DNA from 3 places in the Bhargavaea sp. GQ12 genome. Region 1 is predicted to be linked to each of the others. Evidence: riboswitches for the same ligand, from Rfam matches in the RefSeq annotation. Region 1 holds a riboswitch; each other region holds the start of a gene.

Region 1 (10,447 bases):
AAAGACAAGCTCCGCATGGTCAATGTCGATGCGATGAAGGCTGAACATTTCAACACATCCGACTACGAGGATCTCCGCGACCTTTATGACATGGTCGTGAAGCGCAACAACTTCAGCCCGAGTGAAATGCAGGCAATCGCAGCAGAACTCGGAAGCCTGAGAAAATAACCCAAATAAACGCAATCCCCCGGCCGCCTCTGCAGCCGGGGGATTTTACGTTGCCGGCCATAGCCTGCTATTGGTAGACTGTTATTAGAACAGAAAGGGGATTTGGACTATGGGGACTTTTGAAGAAAATCTCGACAAATATGCTGAACTCGCAGTGAAAGTCGGCGTCAACATCCAGCCGGGTCAACCACTCTATATCGGTGCTTCGACTGATTCGGCGGAATTTGTCCGGCTCGTAACGAAAAAAGCTTATGAAGCGGGCGCAAGGCATGTCTTCGTCGACTGGTCGGACGATGAGATATCCCGTCTCCGGTATGAGCTGGCTCCTGAAGATTCGTTCAGCGACTTCCCTTCCTGGATTCCACAGATGCGCGAAGAGCTGGTGGGGATGAATGCAGCATTCATGAACATCGTGTCGCAGAGCCCCGATCTGCTGAAGGGGGTCGATCCGATGAGGATCGCCAGCTTCCAGAAGGCCGCCGGCCAGGCACTGGAATCCTACCGCCAGGCGGTCCAATCCGACAAAGTAAGCTGGACGGTCATTGCCGCCCCATCCAAGGCTTGGGCAGCCAAAGTGTTTGCCGATCTTCCTGAAGAAGACCAGGTACCGGCCCTTTGGGAAGCGATCTTCAAAGCGGTGCGCGCCGATGTGGAAGACCCGGTCGAAGCATGGAAAAAACATGATGAGACACTCCACGAAAAAGCCGACCATCTCAACAAGAGAAAATACACGAAGCTTCATTACACAGCTCCCGGAACTGATCTGACCATCGGCCTGCCGGAAGGCCATATTTGGGCCGGAGCCGGCAGCATCAATGCCCAAGGTGCATCGTTCATGGCCAATATGCCGACGGAAGAAGTGTTCACCGTTCCACATAAAGACCGCATCGACGGCTTTGTCTCAAGCACAAAACCACTCAGCTACGGCGGCAATATCATTGATCAATTCAAGATCACTTTCAAAGACGGCCGGATTACGGAAGTGGAGGCCGAACAGGGTGAAGATGTACTGAAACACCTGATCGAGGCGGATGAGGGTGCAAAATCCCTCGGAGAGGTCGCACTCGTCCCGCACTCCTCCCCGATCTCGACATCCGGGCTGCTCTTTTATAACACGCTGTTCGACGAAAACGCTTCGAATCACCTGGCAATCGGCAGCGCCTATGCCTTCTGCATCGAAGGCGGCAAGGAAATGAACAGCGAAGAGCTGAAAAAGCATGGTCTCAACCAAAGCATCACTCATGTCGACTTCATGATCGGTTCCGATAAGATGGACATTGACGGTATCCTTGAAGACGGTACGGCCGAACCGATTCTCCGCGGCGGTGAATGGGCGTTCTGATCCCCAGAACTCTGATATGCCGGGATATTTGGTTCACATTTGTCACAATTGACCCGTATTCCAGCAATGTCCTATTAAAAACAGGCATAATTTGTTGTATAATGAGTTATAGAAAAGAGAGCAACAAGTAGTTATAGAGAGGAGCATTCCGATTATGTGGCTGATGTTTACAACAGTTTTCGGTTTCACAGTCCTGCTGATTTTGGGCATGCTGATCATGATCCACTTCCTGCAACGCGCAATGATCTCGGAAGACTCAACGACAATCGATGAGAAACCTGAGACAACATACACACTCGATTCCTAAAGAACTGCCGGGCTTTCCGGCAGTTCTTTTTCATTTCGAGATGAAATTTCTCTTACAATCTCATTTCAGAAACGAACTTTCCCTGTAATATTCCAATCATATCGTTTCAGCAATCCTCCACAATTATCCATAATATAGGCCTGAAAGATCATCCCCCTTTGACATCTTCCAATATCTGCTTATTTGCGGTTAAGTTATTTTCAACTATACTAATCTTCAATAGAAAGTACCGTCACCGGGAGGCAATTACATGTGGAATTCTACTGATATCGGCATCGATCTTGGCACCGCCAATTTACTGATCTATACAAAATCCAAAGAAATCATCTTTAATGAGCCGTCTGTCGTTGCGACGGACCTTTCCGGACGGGTGATTGCCATCGGCAACGAAGCCAAGGTGATGCTTGGAAAGACACCTGGCCAGATTACCGCCATCCGGCCGCTCCGTGACGGCGTCATTGCAGACTACGACATGACAGCGGAGCTGCTGAAGGCTGCGATGGCCGAAGCATCCAAAAAGCTCGGCCAGACACTCCGAAAGCCACGGGTGGTCGTTTCGATCCCTTGCGGGGCAACTTCGGTTGAGCAGCGTGCCATCGTGGACGCCGTGAAATCCGGAGGCGCTAAAGAGGTTCACCTGATTGAAGAACCTGTTGCGGCAGCCATCGGGGCAGATCTTCCCGTGAGCGAGCCGATTGCGAATGTCATCGTGGATATCGGGGGCGGCACGACCGAGGTCGCCATCATTTCGTTTGGCGGCGTCGTCTCGTCGAACAGCGTGAAGTTTGCCGGTGACAAGATGGACGAGGAAATCATCCATCACGTCCGCAAGCGCCACAACCTCATTATCGGCGAGCAGACCGCAGAAGCGATCAAGAAAGAAGTCGGCTTTGCACCGATCGCCCATGATGCGAAAACGATGGATATCCGGGGCCGTGACGTCGTGACGGGTCTTCCTAAAACAATCACGCTTCATTCACGTGATATCCAGCAGTGCCTGAAGGAAGGGATGGAAACGATTCTGGAAGCCATCCGCACGACGCTCGAACTCTGCCCGGCAGAGCTTTCCGGCGACATCGTCGATCAGGGCATCGTCCTCACCGGTGGCGGCGCGCTCATGAACGGCATGCAGGACTGGCTGTCTGAAGTCATCTCTGTACCTGTCCACACCGCGCCCGAACCGATGAAGGCGGTCGTAGTCGGCACCGGTAAAGCACTCGGCACGATTAAAACGATGCGAAAAATCGCAAACTGAACCGGTATCGCCGCGGGACCCAGCCCATTGCTTCCGCAGCCACTGAAAAACTCTCTATAATAGCTGATTGAAGTGAAAGGTCCGAGACACCTGCGGGAATAGCATTAGCCGAAGACTCCGCAGGAAAAAGTCCGAGGAGGCTGAGGCAATGCCCGCGGTAAGCGAGGACATGGAACGGAAATCAGATTTTCCACTTTTTTACGAACTCCTGCTTTTTGCAGTTTAATAATGTATACGGATTACAATAAAAGGACCCTATTCCGGCTCACGGCCTGAATAGGGTCCTTAGTTTTGCAATGGGTCTCCGCAAAGCGGCCTTACCCTTTCAATGTTCGTCCTCGATGATCGAGTAGAGGTAATGATCCTCCCAGACACCGTTGATGAAAAGCAACTGGCGCAGCAGGCCTTCCTGCTCCATGCCGGCCTTTTCAAGCACCCTGACCGATGCCTGGTTCCTCGGGGAAACATAGGCCTCGATTCTGTGCAGTCCGGCGCGTTCGAAACCGAACTTCAGGATGATCTTTAGTGCTTCGGTCGCAATGCCGCGTCCCGCTTCGCCCTGATCGACGGAGTAGCCGACAAAGCCACTCAGGAATGGCAGGCGTTTCAGGCCATATAGAGAGATGTGGCCGATCAGGCGACCATCCTCTGCCCGGAAAATGCCAAAACTATACTCCCGCTTTTCCCTGAGCTGCTGGAGTGACTCACGGATCTTCTCCCTCTGGACGCCTACCGTGTAATACGAGCTATCGTGCCGCGGCTCATACACCGACCAGTAGTGCTTGTTCCTGGATACAAGGTTGGTCATGGCGAGTGCATCATCGTCGGTAAGGACGCGAAGGATGATTGTCTCGCCCTTTAGTGAGATCACGGCGGCTCACCCTTCGTTGGACGTCAGGCTGAGAAACTCTTCCACATCGCGGATGCAGAGGCGGACGCCCTTTTCCCAGAAGTCTTGTTTTGTGATATCTTCACCAAGATGTTTCATCGCCAGGTCCTCAGTCGTCATGACGGCCGTGTCCCGCAGAAGTGCCATGTACTTCTCCTCGAACGCCTCACCTTCCTCAAGCGCCTTGGCATAGATGCTGAGGGAGAATAAGTAGCCGAACGTGTAAGGGAAGTTGTAGAACGGCACGCCGGTGATGTAGAAGTGCAGCTTGGAGGCCCAGAAGTGCGGGTGTGCCTCTCCAAGCGCTCCGGCATAAGCCTCGCGCTGTGCTTCTTCCATCAGTTCGTTCAGGCGTGCGGTCGAAACTACTCCTTTTTTCCGCTCTTCGTAGAATCGCGTTTCAAACAGGAAGCGCGCATGAATATTCATGAAGAAGGAGACACTGCGCTGAGCCTTGTCTTCAAGCAGGGCGATTTTTTCTTCCTTCGTCCCTGCTTCCTTAACAGCTGCATCCGCCACGATCATCTCCGCGAATGTTGACGCGGTCTCCGCCACATTCATCGCATATTGCCTGTTTAGCTGATGGACCGGACGGAGCGCATAGGAGTGGAATGCGTGACCGAGCTCGTGTGCCAGTGTGGCGACGTTCGACATTGAACCGCTATACGTCATGAAGATACGGGATTCTTCCGAAAGCGGCATGCCGGTGCAAAAGCCTCCCGGGCGCTTGTTCGGACGATCCTCCGCCTCGATCCAGCCGTTCTCGAATGCCATGCGGGCGAACGACTCCAGCTCCGGACCGAACTTTCCGAAATGCTTCAGAATGAATTCAGCGCCATCCTGATAATCCAGTTTTGAAGCCGATTCGGAAACCGGTGCGAAAAAGTCATACCAGTCAAGCTGGTCTTTGCCGAGCAGGGTTGCCTTGCGGTTCAGGTATTCCGCAAACGGCCCTTTATTGGCCGAAATGGCACCCCACATCGCGTCGAGCGTCTCCTGCTTCATGCGGTTGTACTCGAGCGGCTCGCGGAGGACCTGGTCCCAGCCCCGTTTCTCGTAAACCTGCAGGCGGAAGCCGGCGAGCGAGTTAAGAGCTTTCGCGAAGAATTCTTCTTTCTCAGCCCATGCTGCCTCCAGCTTTTCAAACGCTTCTTTTCGGACCGCGGGATCGGAATGCGTGCCGAGGTTGTTTGCCTGGCCGACGGAAAGGACCTTCTCCTCTCCGTCCACTGTGACCTTCACCTGCATGTCCCCGACAAGCAGGTCGTACAGCTCGCCCCATCCATGGTAGCCGTCAACGGACAGGCCTGTAATGAGTGCTTCCTGTTCTTCCGGAAGCTTGGCTCCGGCTTTTTTGCGCCATTCACCCAGGATGAACGAAAATTCTTCGAGCTGACCGGAGGCAAGCAGCTCTTCCCAGACCTTCTCATCTGTCTTCGACAGTTTCTGCTGCAGCGACATGAACGCCGTCTGGAACTTCGCACCCAGCGCGGATGTTTCTCCCTGCAGGAGATTCGCTTTTTTATCTGTCGTGTCCTGTGCCAGGAAGCAGCCGATGACCGCTCCGGCCTCTCTCAGGTGGGCCGAGGTATTCTTTGTCTGTTCGATCAGGGCCACAATCTTTTCTGCAGCGTCGGCGGCTTCCGGTGTGCTGAAATCCGCGACCGCTTTTGCATAGCTCCGGACTTTTTCCGCCCCTTCATCTAGATGGGCTCTGAGTTCTTCAGATTCGCTTCCGCCTCTAAAGAACGTCTCAAGGTCCCAGGTGACCGGATACGTGGTTGTTGACATCCCAATTCCCCCTGACTGTTTGCCAATTTTCTAATAACAATTTCCTTACAATTATAACACGGTTGTTCGGAAGGCGAAACTTGCCAACTGGCAAAAAAGCGTCACACTTTCCGCCGTAAATACCGAAAAACCCATGTATACTAATACGGGTAGGAGGTGAAGAAGATTGATCCGAAAACTGTTGATGGGGATCGCCCTGCTTGCGGCGGTCGGCTTCCATGCGTCGGCTTTGTTCATGCCGGCATTCGGGCGGCCCGCCGGGGAGATTGCCGCGCGGCTTCCGGTCGTCTTCATGCCGTCCATGTACTCGTCGCTGGTTCTGCTCGTCCTCGTGCCGCTCCTCGTACTGTACGTGATCCGGGACGGCGGAAAGGCGGACCGGCCGGCAACCGCAAATCTGCGGGCCGCGCTTTTCATCACGGCCTGCGTCCTCCATATCATCGAACTCATCACTTGGCAGGAAGAACGCTTTATCCTGTTCACCGCAACGGAAGTGGCCATGCTCGCCATTCTTGCCGCCCTTTACTTCACCTATCCGAAAAAGGAGAACCTCATTTCCGGACGGATACCCGTCTCAGGAATCTTTTCCTATTTCTTCTTCAGCGTTCTGGTTGCAGTCCATTACGCGCTAGAGGCAAATGATTGGGGCGGCCTGGGCCTGAGTGACGCGCTCTGGGCGATCATCACGCTCACATTTGCCGCTGCGGCCGCGCTTCATTTCCTTTATCATCACCAGGACCATATGTATGCCATCGTGTTCGCCTGGATGTCCCTCATGGTCGCTGCAAGGAACGGGCTGGACGAGCCGCTTGTTAGCGCAGCTGCGCTTTTCCTCGCCGGTGCCGTCATCGCCTGGATGATCATTTCCAGTCGTCAAAGCCAAAAAGTGCCGAGAACGGCAGAAGATTAATCAGCCAATATACGCCAAACGGTCCCGGGAAATTTCCCGGGACCGTTTTTTAGTCTTCGCTGATGTCTGTAATGAGAAGTGGTCCGTCAGCCGTGACGATGACGGTGTGCTCGATCTGGGCGACAAGCGACTTGTCAGGCGTGATGAACGCCCAGCCGTCCCCGCCTTCGATAATGTGTTCAGCCTTTTGGGAGATGAACGGCTCGACAGCGAGGACCATGCCTTCTTTGAGAAGAGTCGTATCCCAGCGGTCATAGTAATTCAGCACATGGCTCGGTTCCTCGTGCAGTGAACGGCCAACACCGTGGCCCGTCAGGTTCTTGATGACATGCAGGCCGTTGTCGCTTGCCTCGCGGCTGACCGCCTTGCCGATCTGGTTCAGCCGTGCGCCCGGCTTCACTTTCTCCAACGCACTGTCGAGGGCCGACTTGGCCACGTCGATCAGCTTCTGCTTTTCGTCGTCCGGCTCGCCGGCCACGATCGAAATCCCGGTATCGGCAAAGTAGCCATTGTATGATCCGGACACATCGATGTTGACCATGTCACCATCTTTGATCACATAGTTATCCGGGATGCCGTGGGCAACCACTTCGTTGACACTGATGCATGTGAAGCCGGGAAAATCGTACTCGCCCTTGGGACCGGAGACGGCACCCTTTTCCTCGAACATGCGGCCTGCCATGTCATCGAGCTGTTTGGTTGTGACACCGGGCTTTGCGGCGTCTTTCAGCGCATCGCGGATTTCCGCACAGATGCGCCCGATTTTCTTGAGGTTCTCGAAGTCTTCTGTCGTCTTCGCGATCATTCGATTCAGCACTTCCTTCTGTGGATTCAATTTCCACTATACCACAGACCGGACGGTCGCCAAACAGTCAGGTTTTCAGCGCACGGATTCCTGCCGCGGTGCACCAGACGAACGCCGCCCCCTGCAGAACCGCATACAAAAGAGTGAGCAGGACAGTCGTGCCCGCATGCCCAAATGACGGCGCCATACCGGTGAACGCCGCTTCCCTCACTTCATTGGCTGCGATGAAAGTCGTGACCAGAAGCGCACAAAGCGGCACAGCCGGGAGGAGCTGGATGGCCAGCGCCCGCTTCGCGTGGCGGCGGACCAGGCCATCGCCCGAGGCCAAAAGCAGAATAAGCGGGAACAGGACGGGGGCGAATAGGATGCTGAAGTAATTAAATGACGCGATAAGGCGGGGATTGTCCATGGGGTGCTCCTTCCGGTAAGCGGCACAGCTGTTCCTATCCTATGCGGGGACGGGTTGAAAACACCGGCCGGGTAGTCTACACTTGGATTGTCCATACTGAATAACTGAACCACAAGGGGAGCCGCAGATGCGGCTGAGAGTGGGCGGCCGGCGCCCAGACCCTTTGAACCTGTAAGGTCATGCTTGCGCAGGGATGTGGATGGAAAACGATGCCCGAAGGCGTCCGGCTCTGTCCCGGATGCTTTTTTTATTGGTCATCCCCATCTTGCGACACTATTTAAATGGGGGTATCTTCCTATGCAGCGCAACAAACGTCTTCAATTCCTGATCGAGGTCGCGATCTTTTCCGCGATCGGCTTTGTCCTCGACCAGATCTCCATCAAACTCTGGTTTCAGGGCGGCTCCATCAGCCTCACGATGGTGCCGATCGTCCTGATGGCCTTTCGCTGGGGGCTCGGGGGCGGATTGCTCACCGGGCTGATCCTCGGCATTCTCCAGACATTTGCAGGCGCCTACATCATCCACCCGGTGCAGGGCTTCCTGGATTACATCGCAGCATTTGTCGTAATCGGAGCCGCTGCTTTCCTGCGGCCGATGGTGCTGCGGGGCGCCGACTCCGGCGAGAAGGGACGGATGGTGACAGGCATCGTCATCGGGACGGTCATCGGCGGCCTGCTCCGCTACGTCATGCATGTCCTGTCCGGCGTCGTATTCTTCGGAGCGGCTGCCATTGATGCAGGCGACAACATCTGGTGGTATTCGATCGTCTACAACGCGGGTTACATGATCCCGTCGATCATCCTGACAGCCGCCGCGTGCGCCCTCCTGTTCAGCACTGCGCCGCGATTGCTTAAGCGATAGATCCAGTCTGTCCCAGGGACGGCTGGTATAAACCGGAATTCATATGGACAGACGAACCCCCGCCGGGTCTGGCGGGGGTTTTGGGTTGGGGACATTATAACTGAGATCACCAACGCTTCAATGAAGTTAATCAACGTTTCATAAAAGATCGTCAACGTCTCAATAAACTTAATCAACATTTCACCGAAGATCGTCAACGTTTCACGCCCTATACGGAAAACGAAACCCCCTCCGGCATGTCGGAGGGGTTAAAGTAAATGGCATGGATGCCCTGAAGATGTTCATCGACTGCAGACCGGGAGAATGTCTCACCGCTTGCGTCGGCACTTCGCCCGTCCGCCTCCTGCATCCGCCGGTTCATTTCCTCGAACGAGACCGGATTCGGCGGCGGCACTTCCCATGGCTCGACAGTCAGGCCGTATGGAGAGCTCTTGAAAAAGGCATTCGCCATCCGGCGGTACCCTTCGAGCGTCGGATGGACGTCCGCCGGGTTCGGAAGCAATTGGCTGCCTTCGGCGGCAAATGCCTCTTCGACCGGTACGAAGACGGCCCCGGCGGCCTCTGCCTCCTTCTTCAGGATCGCGTTCAGCCGGCCGAGCTCTTTCCGCAGGCCGGGTTTCATCTCCTCACGGGCATGGGGATATGGAAAATAATAACCCATGATGTAAACAGTCGCCCGCGGCGCCCGTTCCGCAAGTTCATCCAAGATGGCCGCCGTGTTCTTCCTGACGCCGTTCAGCGCATAGTCCGCCGGAATCTGATCATAGGCGAGCGTGCCTGTCCGCGGATCATACCGCACAAGCCCGAGCAGGTCATTGGCGCCCGAGGAAACCGTGATTAGTGTGGCATGTTCAAGGACCGGCCGCGCCTCATCCGAGCGCACGCGTTCGAGCACCTGGCCGCTCGTGAGCCCCGGATAGGTGAGATCCTTCGAGTAAAAGGCGAGCGGTATATGCCTGCGCAACTCCATCGCAATCATGTCGGCATAGCCAAGGTCGATCGCACGGTTTGGCGTCTGACCGGCCGCAAGGGAATCACCGAGCGCGACATAGGCGGCCGGCGCCGCAGCCTTCACAAGCCCCGCTTGCGGAAGGATCATCAGCAACGCACTGAACAGGAGGACAAGCCGCTTCATCGCTGCTTGCCGCCCTTGTTCCCTTCTTTTTTCTTGCCGTTCCTCGGGCCCTTGCCCGCATTGCCCGAAGGTTTCTGGGATGACGCGGCCTGCACGGTCTTGGAGGATCCTTCGACAAGGCTGCCCTTGTGCCAGACTTTCTGTACCGGCTTGCCCGGAAGTGCACGGGTCAGTTTCCGGTATGTCTTTTCATCCGGATAGGACACGAACGACAGCACTTCCCCGTCCGCTCCCGCTCGTCCCGTCCTTCCGGAACGGTGTGTGTACTGTTCTTCGGTGCGCGGTACATCGATGTGGATCACATGCGTCAGACCGCTGATGTCGAGCCCCCGAGCCGCAACATCAGTCGCGATAAGGATGCGCACTGTGCCGTCGCGGAACCCGTCAAGCGCCTGCTTGCGCTCCATTTTGTTCATGCCGGAATGAAGGACGGCAACCGGCGCGCCCTCAAACTTCAGCTTCGACTCCTTCATGAGCAGCTGGTCCGTATTGTTGATGAAAGCCAGTGCACGCAAGCCTTCCATATGGGATAGCCTGCGGATCAGGTCCGTCTTGTCGCGATCATCCACCTTCGT
Region 2 (10,447 bases), on a different contig from region 1:
CGGACGGGATGGGTTCCAGATGGAGAAGGAATGGATTCCGACCGACAGGAAAGTGGAAATCCTGAACGGAATCCTCGCATCAGGAGTCAAGCGACTTGAAGCGACTTCATTCGTTTCACCGAAGGCGGTGCCTCAATTAAAGGATGCCAAGGAAGTGCTGGCACGCATTAACCGCGGGGATGCAGAAATTATCGTCCTTGTGCCCAACCTGAAAGGCGCGGAGCTGGCTCGCGAAGCCGGAGCGGACAAGATTAACTTTGTTCTGTCGATCAGCGAAACGCACAACCAGAAAAATGTGCGTAGGACCGTGGGAGAATCCTTGGATCAACTGCAAGAAATTACGAAAGTATTTTCTCCTGACCGCATCGTCCTGAGCCTGGGGACGACATTCGGCTGTCCGTTTGAAGGTTTGTACCCCGTGGAAAAAGTGCAGACAGTCATTGAGAAAGTCGCTGATATGGGCCTGTCCCAGATCACACTCTGTGATACAACGGGAATGGCCAATCCCAAACAAGTGACGGAATTTGTCCGCACACTTTCCGCACGCTTCCCGGAACAGCGGTTCGCATTGCATCTGCATAATACGCGCGGCATGGGTCTTGCCAATCTGGTGGCCGGGTACCAGGAAGGCATCCGGCACTTTGATGCCGCGCTCGGAGGAATCGGCGGCTGCCCGTTTGCTCCGGGAGCAAGCGGCAATGTCGCGCTGGACGATGTCGCCCATATGCTGGAGCTGATGGATGTGGAAACAGGTGTCGACCTGGAAGGGCTGATCGGCACAGCCGGAAGAATGCAGGAGATTCTGGGATATAAACTCCCGGGGCAGGTCATGAAGGCGGGTACGGCGAAGACAGTGCATACGGTTTAAGAGAAAAGCGTCCAATAGGGCGCTTTTATTATCCTATCAAAAGAAGGAGTGACGCCATGAAAGTCGCCATAATCGGAGCGGGTATCGTCGGCGCAAGTGCCGCCTATCATCTGAGCAGGCGGGCGGATGCAGAAGTGATTCTGATCGACAAGGAACAGAAGGGGAAAGCGACATTGGCAGGAGCCGGGATCATCTGTCCCTGGGTTTCTCATGCGGACGACCCGGATTGGTACCGCCTTGCGAAAGAAGGCGCAAAGTTCTATCCTGATTTGATTGGCCGCCTGAAAGGGAACGGAGAGCACCGAACAAGTTACAAGCGGGTCGGCGCGCTTTGTGTGAGTGACCGTCCCGAGAAGCTCGACCAGATCGAAGAAGCAGTCCGGGCCAAGAAGGCGGATGCACCTGAATTGGGAGATGTCCAGCGGCTCGACGCCGAGGAGACCCGTCGCAGGTTCCCTCCATTAAATGAAGAACTCGAATCTGTCTTTGTCTCCGGCGCGGCAAGGATTGACGGCCGGTTGCTGCGCGAGGCGATGGTGAGGGCGGCCGGCAAGAATGGCGCGCGGATCGTGGAAGGGAGAGCGAGTCTCATTTCGGACGGGGGCAAGGTGACAGGCGTGGCCGCCGGTAATGAGATCATCGATGCTGACCAAGTGATCGTAACCGCTGGCGCCTGGGTGCCCGAACTTCTGGAACCGCTCGGTGTCCGGGTGAACGTGCAGCCGCAGCGGGGACAGATTCTTCATATAGATATGCAGGGGGAAAACACTTCCGACTGGCCGGTCGTCCTGCCGCATAGCAGCCACTATATGCTGGCGTTTGATGATTCACGGGTAGTGGCGGGGGCAACAAGGGAGACCGGCTCAGGATTTGATTACCGGCAGACAGTCGGAGGGGTGCATGAAGTCACGGGTGAAGCTCTCCGGATTGCTCCAGGACTCTCGTCGGGAACGCTGAGAGAAGTCCGGATCGGCTTCCGGCCGATGGGCGAGGATTCTCTTCCGCTGCTCGGTAAGTTGGAGGAAATCGGCCAAGTCACAATCGCGACGGGGCTGGGGCCGTCGGGTCTCACGATGGGGCCTTATGTCGGTTATCTGGCGGCCTGTCTTGCTGTGGGGGAGGAGACAGGAATGGATTTAAGTGCCTATCATCCGTTAAGGGGTGCGGCGGTGAAGTGAAGAGGGATTCTATGAGCGAGCGTGAGGGCGGTTCAAACCTGCACGCTCCTTTTTTGTCCGGATATCTAATTGTGAAATGTTATACTGAAAGTGAGTTTATATAGAGGAAGAGGGGCTGTACCATGCTGAAGAAAATCGCTTCCGACGCGCTTGGACTGTCGGACATCGGGAAGATTATCGGGCCTGCGGACTATGACAAGACGGACGCCGATGATTACATCCGTCACGAGGACAACGAGAAAATCTATTTCCTGATCAAGACGAAAGCGGACGAGTACTGCTTCACGAACATTGCGTTCATCCATGTGGACGGAGACACTGCCGTGTCTTCCAAGCGGACGCTTAAGCGTTATGCGTACTCCCAATACAAATTCGCGGATGTTGCGCTGGAGACTGCCGGGAAAGTCGATCTTGATGTAGAAATCAAGTTCACACTGGGCAACCAGGCCTACAGCATCGATGTCGACAAGAAACAGCTGGATCAGCTGAAAGACCTGTACAAAGCGCTTGTCTATATCGCTGAAGTGACGCACGAAAACAGCATTCAGATGGACATGGCCACTCAAAGCCTTGACCGCGCTGTCCAGGTGCTCCACAACGCGCGACCTTCGGATGTTCAGCTTTCCGAACAATACGAGAAGCTGACCGAATTCGGATTTAACTGGATGCAGCAGGCGCGTGCAAAGTACCATGATAAAGATTTCGGAGCGGTGTTTGAGAAATATATTAATAACTGATTGATGGGAGAAGGCGTGGCTGCGCCTTCTCTTTTTTGTTTGGAGTTCGTTTTAGTTGAGCTGTAGAAGTTCTTGTCACAAAAAAGTCTAAATGCCTATTTTAAAATTTAATTTATAATCCCTTTTGACTATTAATATATGGTAGTATTTAAGTATTATGATATATAAAGGGGATAATAGGAATGAGTAAAAAACAAAAACAGAAAAAACCCTTCTATAAAAAGTGGTGGATTTGGGCACTTGCAATTATTATTGTAGTTGCTGTAAACGGCAATAATGATGAAAAAGCGGAGACGAACGAAGAAAGCAAGCCAGTTTCTGCTGAAATGACCGAGAATCCTAAAGAAGTAGAAGAGACAAAAGTAGAAGAGCCAAAAGAAAAAGCTTAGCCTGAGAATGACGTTCCCAAAGAGTATCAATCTGCTCTTGTAAAGGCTGAATCATATGCGAAAACCATGAATATGTCTAAAAACGGTATTTATGATCAATTGACTTCTGAATATGGTGAAAAGTTTTCTGCAGAAGCGGCAGATTATGCAATGAGTAAGCTAGAATTCGATTGGAAAGAAAATGCATTAATAAAGGGTGAATCTTATTCAAATACCATGCACATGTCAAAACAGGGAATCTACGAACAACTTATCTCTGAACATGGTGAGAGATTTACTGAAGACGAGGCACAATACGCAGTTGACAACTTGAAAGCTGATTATAATGAAAATGCCTTAGCAAAAGCTAAAAGTTATCAAGAATCAATGAGCATGTCTCCAGAAGCAATAAGAGATCAGCTAATTTCTCCCCACGGCGAAAAATTCACACAAGAAGAAGCCGATTACGCTATAAACCATTTGGAATAATTAATAGAGAATTCGCCCTCATCCTATTTAGTGGATGAGGGCGAATTCTCGTCTTAGTAAAAGGGTGTAAACCTCTGCTCCCATTGGACACACTGGCTGAAAACAGCCGAGAGGGGCGGTTCCGATGGAGTTTTTTCAACCCCAAGAAACGCTGACCGCCATGCAGTGGGTTTTGAGGGCGATTGTTTCCTATGTCTTTCTGCTGATTGTGGTCAAGGCTATGGGGCAGCGATCAATCTCACAGCTGAGCCTGCTGGATTTTGCAGTCGCGATCACAATCGGGAATATCATCGCGCACCCCCTGTCTGATGAAGGGCTCGGCCTAAAAGGGTCGATGATCACCATGGTTTCGCTTGCTTTCCTCTATTCTGCGAGTGTTTTCGCCGTTCTGAAATCAGGGAGCATTCGAAAATTCGTTCTGCCCCGGCCGCTCCCGCTCGTGGACAAAGGGCAGCTCGTTTATCCGAACCTGAAAAAAGCCCGAATCACCATCGATTATCTGCTTTCCGAGGCGCGGAAGGCGAGGATTGAAGACCTCCGGAAACTGTCGCTGGCGCTATGGGAGCCAGACGGCACAATTTCATTTTTCGAAAGTCCGCAATACCAGGGGCCGACCCGCCAGGGCTTTGACATGATACCTGAGCCGTTTGACCTGCCGGTTGTCGTCATGAGGGAAGGAAAGATCGACCGACAAGCGCTCGGGCAGGCAGGAAAGGATGAAACGTGGTTTTTATCGGTGCTGAAAGAAGAGCACTATGTGCAATTGAAGGATGTCCTGCTTGCGACAGTGGAACGGAGCGGGAAGGTGAAGGTGTTTGTCAGAGGCGGGCAATCAAAGAGTGACCGCTCGTAGAACTAGAAGAAGCTCACATAGAAGCTCGATAAGCGCACATAGAAATGGCCGGAGCGCTCATAGAACTGCCGAAAGCGCTCGTAGAAATCTATGAGCGCTCTCAATAGCGGCAATCAAAAAGCATCCGGCAACCCATTGCCGGATGCTTGCTTCATTTCCCTAAAACGAGGCCACCCGCACAACTCAGGGCCAGTACTGCCAGAAACACGCCTGCCAATACATAATCGAGACCGCTCACCTTCACTGGCCGATAGAATTCTTCGCGCCGTTCTCCGGTGAATCCCCTCGCTTCCATCGCGAAGGCGGCGCGTTCGGCTTTTCGTACGGCTCCGGCGAGCATCGGGATCAGGAGGCGTCTGGTGCCGGCGATCCGCTGCCACCAGTGCCGGTCCCGGCCGACCCCGCGGAGGCGCTGGGCCTGCCGGATCTGGGTGAGTTCGTCTTTCAAGACGGGCAGGAACTGGTAGCCGACCATCGTGCCGTAGGCGATTTTCGGCGAGATCTTGAGTTGTTGCATGAGACTCATGACGAAGGTGACCGGATTCGTGGTGAAGGCAAACAGCAGCGACAGCGTCGAGAAGGCCATAACCCGGAAAGTCAGTGACCAGGCATGGGCCCATTGCGTATCAGTGACTTGGATACCAGCGAAGGAGCCGATGACTTCACCGCCGGTGTCCGCTCCAAAGACGAGTGTCGTCCACAGGTATCCGACAGCGCCGAGCGTGAAGGGCAGCATCATGAGCGCCCACAGCTTCCAGTTGATCCGGCTCATCGTCACTTGAAGGACGAGGATCGCGATCCAGAAAAGTAGCGGCGTCCATGGATCAAAGAAGAAGGCCAGCGTGAGCATGGAGACAGTCACGATGACGAACTTCACCGACGGGTTCATGTCATGCAAAAGCCGGCTCACGGCTGTCCGCTCCTTTCGGCGGGAGAAGGTGGTGTGTGTACAGCAGTGCAGAGTCCGCCCACACATCCTCCGCTTTGAATTTTCCGGTCAGGCGTCCTTCATTAACCAAGAAAATCGAATCTGCGACAGCCGCGGCGAATTCCATGTCATGGGTGATGATCAGGAATGTGATGCCTTCCCGGGAGCGTTCGTCAATAAGCGAAAATAGCTCCTGCAGACCTGCCGCGTCCTGGCCGGATGTCGGTTCGTCCATGATGATGACCGGGCGGTTGTCGGCGAGCATTGCGCCAATCGCGACGCGGCGCTTCTGTCCATGGCTGACCGAGAACGGATGCGCATCCCAAATGGGCATGAGCTTCAGCCGTTTTGCGAGATCGTCCTGCGTTTCCGTCGTAACTAAGCCCGAGAAGGCGAGTTCGTCCCCGACGGAATTCGTCAGAAACAGGAATTCGGGTGACTGGGGAACGTATCCGGTGCCGGGTGACCGGACGGTACCGGAGTGTTTGTAAATGCCGCAGAGCGCCTTGGCAAGAGTCGATTTCCCGCTCCCGTTCGGTCCAGCGATGACGGCGATTTCGCCTTCACTCACATCAAATGAAAGCGAAGCAAGCAGCTGTTTCCCGCTGATTTCAACCGACAGGTCCGATACAGATAGGGCAGGCCTGCCGGTGATGCCGGAGGCGCGTTTTGGGAAAACAACCGGAGCTTTTGGGACGGCCGGCTCGTCCGCAAGAAGCCGGCCTTCCGAGCCGAGTGCAATCTCCCTTTCAAAGAATCCCTCCCACAGATCAAGCCGGTGTTCCACCGCGACAATCGTCAGGCCGGTCTGCTTTTGAAGGCTGTCCAACCACCGGACGAAATTCCGGGCGGTCAGCGGGTCGAGGTGGGAGAGCGGTTCGTCCAGAAGGAGGACCTCCGGCTCTGCCACAAGTGCACAGGCAGTGGCAACACGCTGCTTCTGGCCGCCGGACAGGGACTGGATGACCGAATGGCGGAAGTCCGCGAGTCCGGTCTGATCGAGCACGTTCACAATCCGTCGCTCCATGTCAGCACGGGGAACCCGCAAGTTCTCCATCGTGAAGGCGAGCTCCTCCTCGACGGTCGTCATGCAGAACTGGGAGTCCGGATCCTGGAAGACGGTCGCGATCAGCCGGTTGATCTCCCCGGGCCGGTAATCGTCGGCACTTTTCCCGAACAGACGGATGTCACCCTCCACAATTCCATCACAGTTCAGCGGATACAACCGGTTCAGCAGGTAAAGCAGGGTGCTTTTGCCGCAGCCGCTCGGCCCGCTGATGACGACCCGCTCGCCTCGGTGGATATCGAACGTCAAGCCGTTCAACGTGTTGTCCGGGTCAACAGGAAAACGGAATGAGGCATCCTCAAGCGCAAGAATCGGATCATGCACCGGCCCCACCCTGTTTCGGTCGGGAAATGGCGTAACCGCGGAGCGCGCCAGTTGCCAGCAGTCCGTCGGCGAGGTACTTGCCGCCTATTCCTGCAATGATGGCGCCGCTCAGCACGCGCAGCGTGAACATGAGGAGCACGAACGACGGGTCAAGCGCGGCATAGCCCGAGACAAAGTAACCGTAAACGAAGCTGAACACCGCAGCACCGGCGCCTGCTAGCATCATGACCGCCAGATTAAAGTGCCGGTAGCGGGTGGCGGCAAATGCCGCTTCGGCGCCGAGACCCTGGATAACTCCGGACAAGATCAGGCGCGGGCCGACCGCATTGCCGAGCATGACTTCAATGATGGCGGCAATCGTCTCCGGCAACACCGCGGCACCGGGCTTGCGGATGATGGCCATCGACAGGATCGACACGATGAACCAGATGCCGAACATCCACTCATAGGCGATCGGCCCGATCAGGCCCGCCCAGATGTTCCCGAAGTGGATGGCGACAAGATACACGATACCGAATACCACCCCGAACAGGGACATGAGCACAATCTCTTTGAGTTTCCATGACTTCAACATGTCATTTCCCTCCGTGGGACGGACTGTTGATGCTCATCGAGACCGTCATAACGAGATGGCGGTGCTCCTCGGAGCGGGCGTGGGTAAACGTCTTTTCATAAAAGTCGAACACATCGTGGATATCCCCATGGATCCCGCTCGCGTAATGCATTGACTCATTGAAGACGCCGCGTTCTTTCGCGCGCTCCACTTCACGGTAGATGACCGACATGTAATCCGGATTATTCATCGGATACAATGCAAACTGCGACGATACATATTGCTTGGTCGGGTCGTTGTTCAGCACCTCATCCGGCTTGTCCAGGTAGGCATCTCCCGCGGTGTCCCCAGGGCAGCCCGCCGAAAATGTCCCGTTCAGCGCCACATGCACGCCGGTTTTCGCTGCGTGGAGGGCCAGCGCCTTCGCCACGTTGAACACATGCACCTGCTTTCCGCGGATGACCGTCGACACATCATCCGTGTGCATCCATACCGCGGACGTGTCCACCTCTTTAAGCGCTCCCTTGATGACCGCCACAAAATCATCGGTCATCGGATTGAGCGTAAACCGGAACCCCACGATTGGGCTCATTCCACACTGCAATTCTTCCATTTCTAAATTCCCCCTTCTGAAAATGAACACAAAAAAGCTGCACCCGTGAAGATGCAGCCGTAATTTCAGAACATGCCCATTAACAGAAGGGCGCAATGAAACTCGCCGCACTTCCTCACGCAGGTCCTAACCTGATCGAGTTCAAAGGGATCGGAGCAGCGCTCTCATCTCAGCCCGTAACGGGCACCCCCAGTGCAATTGACGGTATACAGTTTGTTGTGTCCCGGGTTGCCCCGATGCCTCCAGTGTAGAGGAAGGGGGCGGGGAAGTAAAGGGGGTCCAATTAACTCTAAGCCTGACGCCCTGGAACATGAAGGCAGAAAAAGAGTTTGGGTATTTATGGATAAACAGAAAATTCCAATTAGATTTTGGTGGGTCTTTTAACTCATGTCGCTTGTTGATTTCCACAACTATTTACCACCATCGACTAGGTAATTCGGTAACCATCTATGGACTTTACCTTTCAGTATTTAATATACAGAAAATTTTAAATACAATAAGTGAGCGAATAGATGTAAGCGCTTTAAATAAATTTCGCGCTTTCTCAATTCAAATTATTGCTTCTCCGGAGGGAGAGAAAGGGGGACGATCTGCTGGTCCGTTATAAAAAAGGTAAACACGGCTCCTGTCGGATTGTTGTGAGGTTCAATTCATTAAGGGGGATCTTATGAAGCGAAACATCAACCGCAATTTCCTGAAGTTCCTCATTGTGCTCATCGCGTTCCAGGACGTGGCGGCGGGCGTTGCCGGGTCGATCATGGCCGACATTATCAAGGCGTTCCCGGATTATAACCCGACCATCGTGATGATGGTGGCGACGTTCCCGGGCCTGCTGCAGATTCTTCCCGCACTTTTCTATGGCAAGCTGTCTGCCCGTTTTAACAAGCGTCATCTCCTGTTCACCGGTCTGACGCTGTTCGTCATCGGTGGAACCATGCCATTCTTCCTTGCAGATAATCTGCCGCTCATCATCGCCTTCCGCGGGATGCTCGGACTCGGTGTAGGGATCACGATGCCACTGTCGATTGATATCATCACCGACTTCTTCGAAGGACGCGAGAAGGACTTCCTGATCGGTTTCGGTACGTCCACCGTTGCCTGCATCGGAGCGATCTTCTACCAGCTCGCGGGCGGCATGCTGGCGGATGCGTTCGGCTGGCAGTACGGGTTCCTCACATACCTGCTTCCGATCTTCATCCTGGCGCTGACGTTCCTCTACCTGCCGGAACCAAAAAAGAAGGAAGGCCAGGCGGAAGCCGGAAAGGTCAAAGTCAAAACACCGAAAGTGGTTTATTCGGTCACACTCGGACAGATGGTTTACTCCGCTCTGATCTTCGGCTATGTGACCAACATTTCGGTTGTCATCCAGAACGACCAGCTCGGCACTGCGACACAGGCGGGCATGGCAATTTCCGTCTTTACGTTCGGAACACTCCTCGCCGGTTTTGTCTTCGGGAAGGTCAAGCATCTGCTCCCGGTCTCTTATCTGCCGGTCGCCGTCCTGATGACGGGTGTGGGGATGCTGGTCTGCTACTTCTCCCATTGCCTGACGATGATCTTCATCGGAAGCATCATCGGAGGCGCAGGGATGGGCATTGGGCTTCCGGGTGTGTTCGCGCGTGTCACCGAGGCGACGCCGCCGAATTCCGGGACTTCCTATGTCGGTCTCGTCGTTGTGGCACAGGGGCTTGGCGGTATCCTTGGACCATTCGTCTTCGGAGCGATCATGCAGCTGTTCAACCAGGACATCGGGCGTTTCCCGCTCCTCATCAGCACCGTCGGCCTGTTTGCACTGGCGCTGGTCTGGTATGTCGCGGTGAAAATGCCGAGGGCCAAAACCGGTGCTCCGCAAGTTTCTGTTGAATAAGCAAGCTAATTAGGACCTCCAGTTTCATGGGAGGTTCTTTTTTCTGCGGCATAGAAGGAACCGTCAGGCCCGTCCATAATAAATCTACTAAGTTTATTGATTTATCAAACAAATCCTCCTGAACAACACTGACGGCCTGTCCTCTATAATCAAGTCAACTTAACTGGATAAAGCGCTTTCAAAATGCCTTTTGGCCATTGAGTTGGAGAAATGCAAGGACATCAAACGGGAGGGATTTGAAAATGAAGAAATTCTCATGGACTGTGCTCGGACTGTTTCTTGTGCTTTTGTCCGCGTGTTCTTCGGCGGATGGGGAAGAAGGGGAGGCGGCCCAAGCTGATTCCGAAGGCGGCGGGGAGATTCAGGAAGTGAAAGCGAAGCTCGCCCACAGCTATCCTGTCGGCTTGTTCGCTTCAAAAGGATATGAGCATTTTGCAGAACTGGCCAATGAAAAAAGTGACGGCAAGATCGAGATCGAAATTTATCCGTCCGGCCAGCTCTATCTTGATACGGCGATGCCGAATGCCGTCTCAAGCGGACAGATCGAAATGGGAGTGAACACGATGGAAATGTGGTCATCCCAATTACCACTTGCCGATTTTT
Region 3 (10,447 bases), on a different contig from region 1:
GCCGGCTCCGCTACCAGGCGGCTTTCCGGGAAGATATCGGCCGCGATGTCGATGAAACGCTCCGTACGCTTCAGGGCCTTCAGGCGGGCGGCCGCCTCGCCGCGAACTGACCGCGGGATGTAGATCTTTCATACAGGAGGAGATCGGATGAAACTGCGCACACCGATGCCAGAACTCGGCGGCGCAACCGAATGGTTGAACGGTGTGAGAACAAAGGCGGACCTTGTCGGCGAACGGCCGACACTCATCCATTTCTGGTCCGTCAGCTGCGGACTCTGCAAGGACATGATGCCCCATATCAGCGCGATCCGAGACAAATACGGAGATCGGCTGAATGTCGTCGCTGTCCATATGCCCCGCTCCGGAGATGATGCAGATATGGAGAAGATCAAAGAGGCCGCCGCTGCCCACGGCATCACCCAGCCGGTCTTTGTTGACGGGGCGAAGGAACTGACCGGGGCATTCGGCAACCGGTACGTGCCTGCCTATTACGTGTTCGATAAAACAGGCCGCCTCCGCCACTACCAGGCGGGCGAAGGGGGCATGCTGATGCTGGAAAAGCGCATCAGCCGACTGCTGTGATACGTATAAACAGAGAAACCCGGCCTTTCCCGCAAGTGGGGATTGGCCGGGTTTTGGGCATGCCGTCATCTTATTGGACTTTATTCGAGGACATGGGATCCGGATGCTTCACTGCCGGTTTCTTTGTGCTCCAGCTTCACCTTCGTCACCGCAAGAGAGGCAATCAGAATAAGCTCAAACAGGTTCGTTGCAGCTTCGCTCGGGATATCCGGATTAAACATGCTTCCGATGGTCATGGCGATTGTGCCGGCGAGCATCCACCATGAACCGGCCTTCCATGCAAGGAATAGCCCGGCGACCAAAAGCGCCGCGAGAACGATCAGGATCATGGCAGGCGGCCCCGAAGCTTCTTCGGCAGCTGAATAGCTCAGCACGCCATAACTTTCGTCCTTCTCCAGCTTCAGACCGCTGAGCACGGTGATGAATTCAACGACGACTGCTGCGATGGCGGCTGCCCAGAACAGCAGCGCCGCCCATCCCTTCTGTGCCCATCCGATCCCCGCCTGCCGCATCGCGCCGAGCGAGAACAGGATGAGTGTCGGTGTCACAAGGGCATGCAGCCAGAAGCGGGCAAGACTGAGACCTTCCAAAAGTGCGCCTTCGCCGATCAGGCTTCCGATTGCCAGAATGCCATTGTCATAGACGAGCGCCAGCGCGACTGCCGCCAGGACACTCATCAGGGTCCAGAAACGCTGTTTCTTCAGCACCCAGACCAGCAGCCCCAGATAAGCCAGGGCAAACGCCCCGAAAATATACGGATCCATTTCATCACTCCCGTGTCCGGTTTCCCGGACAGTTTCTTCCACTCTTCCCTAAAGTAGGACGCATGGAAACTTATTTATTGTTACATAACAGAAATGGACAGCACCTCAGTGGGCGCTGTCCGCTTTTCCTTTCTTGGGCCAGATGAAATTGGAGAGGGCGATGGCAAGGTCGATGGCGACAACAATCGACCAGACTTTCAGGATCTGGGAAAGGGCTTCGGTCTGACCGGGATTTCCCGCAAGGTATATCAGAAGATAGAGATACCCGCCGCCAAGCATCCAGGCCAGCACATGAAGAAGTGATCCTGACAGTTCATACCTGGCATGCTCGTAACCGTACCGCTTTGCAGGCTTCGGCCCCTTTTTCATGATGTGGTAACGGAAGCGCTCATCCGCCCACCGGATCATCCGTTTGCCGTAGGTAAGTGAGACGCCGAGGTAGATGGCGGCGATGCCATGGGCGGCCGTGGCAGTCGCTTTATTGGCGAGGATGTCATAGGTTGTCGCGATCAGCAACGTCAGGTCCAGCAACGGCGTCATGGCGAGCAGCAGCAGCCCGAGACGTTTTCTTCCGAGCAGGTAGCGTGTGACAAGGCCGGCAGCGATAAACACCCAGAATCCGATTTCCACGGCAATGATCAGGTAGGCGATGAGGCTCATGTTTGCACTCCTTTTTAATACATCTGTGTTATTTAGATTTTAGCACGTTGTATTTATTTAACACAAGTGTTTTATTTAAAAATCGATGATATACTAGTGGTATGCCAAAAATCGTGAATCATGAGGAGCGGCGCGAGCAGATTGCGGAGGCCATGTGGCGGGTCATCCTGGAAAAGGGCATGGAAGGAGCGACGGTTCGCAACATTGCCGGGGAAGCGGGGCTGTCGACAGGTGCCCTGCGGCATTACTTTAAAGACCAGGATGAACTGCTGGTGTACGCGATGCGCCTTGTCAATGAACGGGTTGAAAAACGGGCACTGGGCATTCTGCAGGAAGATCTTCCGCCCCGGGAAAAGGTGATCCGGGTTTTCCTCGAGATCGTGCCGATGGATGCGGAACGGCGTGCGGAGACGGATGTATGGTTTACTTTCCAGGCGCATGTCCGGCACCGGCGGGACCTGGAAGGAATTCCGGAAGTCGGTGTCTATGAAGCGGTCAGCAAGATGCTTTCTTTTCTCGAATATGAAGGCGTGCTGAAAAACGGCCTGGACCTTACGCTTGAGACAGAGCGCCTTTATTCCATCATCGACGGACTTGCACTCCACGCCTTCCTGGAGCCTGAGCGGCTTAAAACAGATCTGGTAGAAGCGCTCATCAGGGACTCGGTCGGCCGGATCTGCAGGTAAGGCCCCTCTTGCAAAATATTCTGCCCATGATATAGTGATGGTGAAAACCGAACATGAACTGCCACTGGGGGAGCCTTTCGAAAGGCTGAGACGCGCATGGGCTGCGCGGACCCTTGGAACCTGATCCGGATCATACCGGCGTAGGGAAGTGGGGCCGCGCAGCTTTTGCTTTATCCGAATGCTGATTCAGGCCGCCTTCCGCGTTGATCCGGAAGGCGGCTTTTTCATGTTCTCCAATTAGGAAAGGGGACGGAGAAGATGGGATTTTGTGAACGGGTACGGCGGGAGTGCGATGGGATCTGGGAGGCAAGTTTCCGACATCCTTTCGTAGAGGCGCTTGCGGACGGAACGCTCGATGAGGACGTCTTCCGATTTTATGTGTTGCAGGACGCGTATTACCTGTCGCATTTCGCAAAAGTCCAGGCGCTCGGCGCGGTGAAGGCGAAAGACCTGCTGACGACACAAAGCTTTGCCAAGCATGCGGAAGCGACATGCTCAGCGGAACTGGCACTTCATGAGGAATTCTTCACGATGCTCGGTGTGACGCCGGAAGAGCATGCGGCATTCCGGCCGGCGCCGACTGCTTATGCGTACACGTCACATATGTACAGGGCGGCCGTCGAGGGTGATCTTGCAGATGTGCTTGCGGCACTGCTTCCGTGCTATTGGCTGTATTGGGAGATCGGCGAGCGGCTGAAGGGCGCTGAGCCGGGTCACCCGATCTATGATAAGTGGATCGCAACCTATGGCTCCGAATGGTTCGGCGAACTCGTGAACGAGCAGATCGACAGGATGAACCGGCTGGCGGAGGAACTGCCCGAGGAGCGCATCCTGGAACTTGGGGAGAGGTTCCGCAAAAGCAGCATCTATGAGCTGAACTTCTGGGAAATGGCATGGACACGAGAACAGTGGGAAACCCCGGAAATGGAGGGGGTCCGATGAGCAAACTGTTGTCGGAACTCCGTGAAAGGCGGCCGCTTGTCCACTGCATGACGAACATCGTCGTTGCGAACTTCCAGGCAAACGGGCTGCTTGCACTCGGTGCTTCCCCCGTCATGGCGGACGCGCCGGAAGAAGCCGGAGAAATGGCAGCAGCCGCGTCGTGCACGGTGCTGAACATCGGTACGCTCCACCGGGAGTCGCTGGAGGCGATGGAAATGGCGGGCAAGGCGGCGAACGGGGCAGGGAATCCCGTCGTGCTGGATCCGGTCGGTGCCGGCGCGACGCAATTCCGCCGGGACGCCGTCAGCCGGCTGCTCGGGGCGGTGGATGTCACGCTGATCCGGTGCAACGCAGGTGAACTTGCCGCGATTGCGGGCGTGGACTGGCAGGCTTCGGGGGTGGATGCCGGTGATGGTGACATGGACACGGAGACAGTTGCCGCGGAGGTGGCACGGCAGTACGGATGCGTTGTGGCGGTGACTGGGGAAACGGACGCGCTGACGGACGGTCAGCGGATCGTGCGCATCAGCGGTGGACATCCGGTCATGAGCCGGATCACCGGCGCCGGCTGTTTGCTGAGCGCGGTGTGCGGAGCGTTTCTCTCAGTGGGCAAAGATGACCCGTTCCGCGCCGTGGCCGCGGCACTCGCCTTCTACAAGGCGGCAGGAGAGCGGGCGGCGGCAACTTCATCTCTTCTGGGAAGCTTCCTTTCTGCGTTTATCGACCGGCTGGCGTTACTGGGAGAGGAAGACTTCGCGGTTCCGGAGCCGGCCGAGGAGGTGCGGGCATGACAAGTGTGGCACTGACAATCGCAGGATCGGATTCGGGCGGCGGCGCGGGCATCCAGGCGGACCTGAAGACCTTCCAGGAGCTGGGCGTGTTCGGCACGTCCGCGCTCACTGCCGTCACCGCTCAGAACACGCTCGGTGTGCACGGCGTCTGGCCGCTCGGCCCGGAGGCGGTCCGCGCACAGATGGATGCGGTGTTTGCGGATTTTGATGTGGCCGCCGTTAAAACCGGCATGCTGTTTTCCGGGGATATTATTGCTGAAGTCGCGGCGGGTCTTGCCGGTGCGGGCCACCCGGTGCTTGTCGTGGACCCCGTCATGATTGCGAAGGGCGGCGCGCATCTGCTGCGGGAAGAGGCCGTGGAGGCGATGCGGGAAAAGATTCTGCCGCTGTCCACGGTCATCACTCCGAACATCCCTGAAGCGGAGGTGCTTGCCGGGATGATGATCCGGAGCTTGGAAGACATGGAGGAAGCCGGGCGCCGGCTGATTGCGTTGGGCACCCAATCCGTTGTCGTCAAGGGCGGCCATCTTGAGGGAGAAGAGCGGGCTTGTGACCTGTTTATGGATGGTCGCGGGGAGCGGATCTGGCTATCGGCGGAGCGGATCCGGACAAAAGACACCCACGGCACCGGCTGCACGTTTTCTGCGGCACTTACGGCATTTCTTGCGGCCGGGGAACCGCTTGAAAAAGCGGTCGTTGGAGCCAAGCGGTTTATCCACGCGGCGATTTCCGACGGCCTCGGCCTGGGAGCGGGTCACGGGCCGACCAATCACTGGGCATACCACCGGGCGGGAAGCGCCCTGAAAGGAGAGGTGCTCATTGATTCGTGAGAAGCTAGGCGTTTATTTCATTATGGGAAGCCCAAATACCGGCGCGCGCAATCCGTTGGAGGTGCTGGAGACGGCGCTGAGGGGCGGCATCACCTGCTTCCAGCTGAGGGAAAAGGGCCCCGGTGCGATTGAGGGACGTGAACTGCGTGCATTCGGCGAAGCCTGCCGGGACTTGTGCCGGGCATACGGCGTGCCGTTTATCGTGAACGATGATGTGCGCCTTGCGTTGGAGCTCGGGGCAGACGGTGTCCATATCGGACAGGATGACGGTGACGCCGGAGAAGTGCGCAGGCTAATCGGTGACCGGATCCTCGGCGTCTCGGTGCATAACCTGGATGAAGTCCGGGAAGCCGCTGCTGCAGGTGCGGACTATGTCGGCATCGGCCCGGTTTACCAGACGACATCCAAGCCGGATGCCCGCCCGGTCTGCGGCACGTTGCCGCTCCGGGAAGCGGCTGAGGCATTCCCGGAGCTCCCGTCAGTCGGCATCGGCGGCATCACTGCGGCTAATGCCGGCCCTGTCATCGCGTCCGGCGCATCCGGCGTCTCCGTCATCACGGCGATTTCCCTGGCGGATGATCCGGAGCGGTCGGCACGGGAGATCCGGATGGCGATTGAGGAAACGATTAGGCGGAGAAGGCGTGCGGTCACATGAAATGGAATACAAAGACACTCGTCCTCATGACCATGTTCACCGCGATTGCAGTAGCGGGCTCGGTATTTGTCTCTTTCCCGGCGGGCGTGGCGCGGGCCTACCCTGTCCAGCACGCAGTCAACGTCATCGCAGCCGTCTCGCTCGGGCCTGGTCCTGCAGTCATGATTGCATTTTTGACAGCACTGATCCGGATCCTCACCGGGACCGGTTCACTGCTCGCCTTTCCCGGCGGCATGATCGGCGCGCTCCTGGCAGGCTGGCTTTACGTGAAGACGGGCAGGACATGGACGGCATCGGCAGGCGAGATGTTCGGAACCGGCATCATCGCCTCGCTTCTTGCGGCGCCCTATGCCAATCTCCTGATGGGCGCATCGGCAGGTGCTTTGTTCTTCCTGCCGGCATTTCTCGTCTCGAGCATCAGCGGCGCGCTGATCGGCCTGGCCATCGCAATCCGTCTGGAGTCGGCGGGCCGGCTACCCGCAATCGGGGAGCGTTCATAAATCCCGGATGATCGTTCATAGAATCATATGAGCCCTCGAGGCTGGGGGTATGGTTATCATTAGGCCTCACTCACCTTCTGTGAGCGCTAATAGAAGCCGGATGAAATGCGGAGGCAGGTGGCCTCCGCATTGTTTTTGCTCTCGTTTGACCACCCTGGTCAACTTGTCATATACTGGCGTTGACCAGGGTGGTCAATACCATCCGCAGAACGGGGTGTAAACGATGAAAGAATCATTCAGGCGCTTGGAAAGCGACCGTCAGCAAGAGATTCTGAAGGCAGCCATGAGGGAGTTCGCGGAAAACGGATTCGGCAAAGCATCAACAAACCGGATCGTAAAGAATGCGGGCATGAGCAAGGGGATGCTGTATTACTATTTCGAGAACAAGGAAGACCTGTTCCGGGACTGCATCGGCTTTGCGCTGAATCATATGGAACAAAGCCTGGAGGAGTGGATTGGCACGGAGCAGGAGGGATTCATCGAGCGGATGGCCCGCATCGCGGAGTCTAAGCGCATCTATTTCCGGCAGCATCCTGAGATCTCCGCATTTGCCGCGGTGATCTTTCTGTCGCCCGAAGTGCCTTCTTTCTTCAAGGAACGGCTGGAAACACTCATGGAGGAAGGGACACGGAAGATGTTTGACGGCCTCGATCTGTCACGGTTCCGCGGCGACTTGCCTCCGGAAACACTCATGCGGCTCGTCCAGTGGACATTTGACGGCTATGCGCGGGAGGCGGAGGAGCGGATGAAAACGGAAGGCGTGGACTTCAATGACCTGGACCGTTACTGGGATGAATTCGATGTGTATCTGGAAGCGATGAAGACGATCTATTACAAGGGGGACCGGTCATGAGCGTGCTGGAGCTAAAGGGGATTACGAAGCGTTTCGGAAAGTTCACCGCAGTGGATGATGTTTCTTTTGAAATCCGGGAAGGGGAAGTGTTTGGGTTCATCGGGCCGAATGGCGCAGGTAAGTCGACCACGATCCGGGCCATTATCGGAGCCATCAGCCCGACATCGGGGGAAGTGCGGATCCACGGAAAGCCGGTGGCCGCGCAGCCGGACTACCGGAAGCATATCGCCTACGTGCCGGGCGATGTCCAGCTATGGCCGAATCTGACCGGCGGCGAAGTGATCCGCTTTTTCATGAAGTTGAGCGGAAATGAAAACAAAGAAAAGATGGATGCCATGATCCGGGAGTTCCGGCTGGATCCGAAAAAGAAATGCAAGACGTATTCAAAGGGGAACCGGCAGAAAGTCGCGCTGATCTCCGCGTTCCTGTCGGAGGCGGACCTGCTGATCTTTGATGAGCCGACAACCGGGCTCGACCCGCTCATGGAGCGGACGTTCCACCATCATGTGCTTGCGGCAAAATCTGAGGGCAAAAGCATCCTCCTCAGCAGCCACATCCTCTCTGAGGTCGAAAAGCTGGCCGACCGGATGGCCATCATCCGTGAAGGCAGAATCATCGAAACCGGCCGGTTCAGTGAACTCAAGCACATCACTCGCGTGCACTACAGGGTCCGGACGCCGGATGATCTGTCGGAAGTTGGACGCATGGAGGGGGTGCATGAGTTTGTGCAGGAAGGCTCTGAGGCAGAATTCATGGCCGATGCGGACAAGGTAAAAGAGGTGCTGGCTGTGCTGAAGCACTTTGAGCTGGATAACCTCGAGACGCTGCCACCGAAGCTCGAAGACATTTTTATGCGCTACTACGATTCCGGGAGCGGTACGTCATGAGGGACTACTTCCGCCTTTCCATAAAAGACACGAGGTTCAGGATTTTTTGGTGGATCTTCGGCATTGCTTCTCTCACGCTCATGATGCCTCCGGCTTTCCATGAGCTCTACCCGACTCAGGCGGACCGTGATGTGCTGAAGGCGACAATGGAAAATCCGGCTGTCATCGCCATGACCGGCCCGATCCAGGAGGGCGACTACACACTCGGCGTCATGTTCTCCCATGAGATGGCGGTGTTTATGGCGATCGTCGTCGGCCTGTTCAACATCATGATCGTGAATTCCCTGAGCCGCAGGAAAGAGGACGATGGACTGCTTGAGGTAGTGCTGTCCAAAAACATCACGCGGAACAGAGTATTCGCAGCGCAGGTTTTGGTCGGTATCCTTATGAACGCGATTCTCGCGCTCGTACTGTTTGCGGGCCTCCAGTCGTTCGGCTACGAATCGATGGAGACCACGGGCAACTTCCTGTACGCCGCGCAGACATTCGGCTTCGGGCTGTTTTTCTATGGCCTGACCCTTCTCGTGGCACAGCTGCTGCCGTCCGCGGACTGGACGTTCGGCATCGTGCTGGCCGTACTGCTGATTGGCTATGCATACCGGGCGGCAACCGATGTGGCAGCTCCGGATCTTTCCGTCGTCTCGCCTTACAACTGGATCAGCAGGCTTTCCTTGTACAGTGAAAATGAGGCGATCTGGCTTGTTCCGTTTGTCTTGGGTCCGGTCTTTCTGCTTGCGGCATGGCTGCTGTTCAGAAACCGTGACCTCGGGGGTTCCGTCATCCGGCTGCAAGTGAACCGCCGAAGCCGGAACATCGGGAGCCATCTGCGCCTGGCATTCACGCTGAGCCGGACGCTGATCATCAGCTGGTTTGCCGGAATGCTCCTGATCGGCGCAAGTTATGGCTCAATCCTCGGTGACCTGGAATCGTTCATCGGCGACAACGAGATGCTCCGCCAGATGGCCGGTGAAGGTGACGGCACTCTTGCCGTCCAGTTTATCGGGACGCTTATGGTGATCGTCACCCTCATCGGGCTCGTTCCGCCGCTCATGGTGATGGGGAAACTGTTGAAAGAAGAGCGGCGTTCGCATCTTGAGTATCTCGGCACACTTAACATTAACCGCATGAAGCTAATGGGAGATTATATCACCCTTGCCCTCGCTGCCGGCTTCCTCTCCCTGTTCCTCGCAAACACCGGCATGTACGCGGCGAGCCTTGGTGTGGAGGACATCAGCCTCACATTCGTTGATTACATGGTGAGCTCCCTGAACTACTTCCCTGCGGTATTGCTGTTCACCGGGCTGTCCGCCTTTCTGATCGGCCTTCATCACCGGCTTCATGTGCTTGTGTGGCTGTATCTGCTCTACAACTTTTTCGTCAGCTATCTTGGGCAGCTGCTGGGCCTGGATGACAGTTACCGGATCCTGACGCCTTTCCATTATCTCAACGAAACACCAAGTGAAGCGGTTGATTGGGGAGCCTGTCTGGCTGTCGGAGGCGTTGGTTTGCTGCTGATGGCACTCGGGCTGATTTTGTTCAGGAAAAGAGATCTTGCATAAGAACACGGCATTTCCCGGGAAACATTTCATAGTTGAAAAGCGGAGGCACCCGGCCGCCGCTTTTGGCTCCGATGAGCGGACTGCCGGAGTTTGTCGAACGGGTGCTTGCCGGAAAATAAAAAGCCCCGCACAAGGCGGGGCGGACATCATTCTCCCGGATCCTTCGGTTCCTCGGGAAACAGGAACCAGGAGAGGACGCCGCTCAGCAGGGCTGCGCCGATCATGATGTACACGCGGTGTGTCCCGGGGACGTCCTGGAATTCTTTATTCAGATACCACCAGGCCAGACCGGCGACGATGAGCATGATGGGAATGGCGAATGTTAGTGCACGTTTCAATCGGAGTCATCCTTTGTGTGTTGTTGACCCGATTTTACCACAACGTATCAGTATCGGCCGCGCCGGAAGGGTCCGGGACCACCGAAGCCAGGTCCGCCGAAGCCTGGACCTCCAAAGCCGGGACCGCAGGAATCCGCGTAGATGTTGCGTCCTGGAACCGTTGTTTCAGACTCGGTGAAGTAGTGGCGCGGTACGTTCACGACGTTCTGCCGGTTGACGTTCACGATCGGGTGGACGAACGGTACCTCACGCTGGGTGAAGGTGTCGTGGAAGCGGTATGTCGGCGGGCAGACAATCGGCCGGCATGTTTGGCAGCCGCAGCCATGTCCATGGTGATGATGTTGCATGTGTCGCCTCATGGTAAGCACCTCCTCTCTTTTCTTATTACATGCGTGACATT

What was found. A riboswitch is a leader RNA that binds a small molecule or an ion and turns the genes downstream of it on or off. The one in region 1 is predicted to bind thiamine pyrophosphate.
Region 2: linked by a shared signal. The riboswitch ahead of AC6CHQ_RS13375 (YkoF family thiamine/hydroxymethylpyrimidine-binding protein) and the one ahead of thiT (energy-coupled thiamine transporter ThiT) in region 1 are both predicted to bind thiamine pyrophosphate.
Region 3: linked by a shared signal. The riboswitch ahead of tenA (thiaminase II) and the one ahead of thiT (energy-coupled thiamine transporter ThiT) in region 1 are both predicted to bind thiamine pyrophosphate.

The regions. Positions count from the first base shown of each region.
Region 1 is NZ_JCAXEU010000030.1:8,097-18,543, reverse strand. It holds gene AC6CHQ_RS15890 (DUF1128 domain-containing protein) at 1-168, shown strand, start outside; gene AC6CHQ_RS15885 (aminopeptidase) at 278-1,510, shown strand; gene AC6CHQ_RS15880 (hypothetical protein) at 1,665-1,817, shown strand; gene mreBH (rod-share determining protein MreBH) at 2,068-3,072, shown strand; gene AC6CHQ_RS15870 (GNAT family N-acetyltransferase) at 3,398-3,943, opposite strand; gene AC6CHQ_RS15865 (M3 family oligoendopeptidase) at 3,950-5,752, opposite strand; gene AC6CHQ_RS15860 (TspO-related membrane protein) at 5,919-6,662, shown strand; gene map (type I methionyl aminopeptidase) at 6,712-7,467, opposite strand; gene AC6CHQ_RS15850 (magnetosome magnetite crystal formation protein family) at 7,535-7,876, opposite strand; TPP riboswitch at 7,981-8,087, shown strand; gene thiT (energy-coupled thiamine transporter ThiT) at 8,174-8,737, shown strand; gene AC6CHQ_RS15840 (SGNH/GDSL hydrolase family protein) at 8,946-9,872, opposite strand; gene AC6CHQ_RS15835 (DEAD/DEAH box helicase) at 9,869-10,447, opposite strand, start outside.
Region 2 is NZ_JCAXEU010000017.1:13,235-23,681, forward strand. It holds gene AC6CHQ_RS13325 (hydroxymethylglutaryl-CoA lyase) at 1-868, shown strand, start outside; gene AC6CHQ_RS13330 (NAD(P)/FAD-dependent oxidoreductase) at 925-2,046, shown strand; gene AC6CHQ_RS13335 (PH domain-containing protein) at 2,169-2,783, shown strand; gene AC6CHQ_RS13340 (hypothetical protein) at 2,966-3,172, shown strand; partial or broken gene AC6CHQ_RS13345 (Ltp family lipoprotein) at 3,206-3,322, shown strand; gene AC6CHQ_RS13350 (Ltp family lipoprotein) at 3,323-3,640, shown strand; gene AC6CHQ_RS13355 (YetF domain-containing protein) at 3,765-4,493, shown strand; gene AC6CHQ_RS13360 (energy-coupling factor transporter transmembrane component T family protein) at 4,645-5,403, opposite strand; gene AC6CHQ_RS13365 (ABC transporter ATP-binding protein) at 5,384-6,811, opposite strand; gene AC6CHQ_RS13370 (ECF transporter S component) at 6,804-7,385, opposite strand; gene AC6CHQ_RS13375 (YkoF family thiamine/hydroxymethylpyrimidine-binding protein) at 7,387-7,977, opposite strand; TPP riboswitch at 8,073-8,178, opposite strand; gene AC6CHQ_RS13380 (MFS transporter) at 8,645-9,844, shown strand; gene AC6CHQ_RS13385 (TRAP transporter substrate-binding protein) at 10,087-10,447, shown strand, end outside.
Region 3 is NZ_JCAXEU010000009.1:113,617-124,063, forward strand. It holds gene AC6CHQ_RS10160 (peroxiredoxin) at 1-110, shown strand, start outside; gene AC6CHQ_RS10165 (TlpA family protein disulfide reductase) at 148-582, shown strand; gene AC6CHQ_RS10170 (phospholipid phosphatase) at 663-1,346, opposite strand; gene AC6CHQ_RS10175 (hypothetical protein) at 1,452-2,006, opposite strand; gene AC6CHQ_RS10180 (TetR/AcrR family transcriptional regulator) at 2,108-2,692, shown strand; TPP riboswitch at 2,749-2,856, shown strand; gene tenA (thiaminase II) at 2,951-3,634, shown strand; gene thiM (hydroxyethylthiazole kinase) at 3,631-4,425, shown strand; gene thiD (bifunctional hydroxymethylpyrimidine kinase/phosphomethylpyrimidine kinase) at 4,422-5,255, shown strand; gene thiE (thiamine phosphate synthase) at 5,278-5,910, shown strand; gene thiW (energy coupling factor transporter S component ThiW) at 5,907-6,410, shown strand; gene AC6CHQ_RS10210 (TetR/AcrR family transcriptional regulator) at 6,634-7,263, shown strand; gene AC6CHQ_RS10215 (ABC transporter ATP-binding protein) at 7,260-8,150, shown strand; gene AC6CHQ_RS10220 (ABC transporter permease) at 8,147-9,709, shown strand; gene AC6CHQ_RS10225 (histidine kinase) at 9,856-10,047, opposite strand; gene AC6CHQ_RS10230 (hypothetical protein) at 10,095-10,406, opposite strand.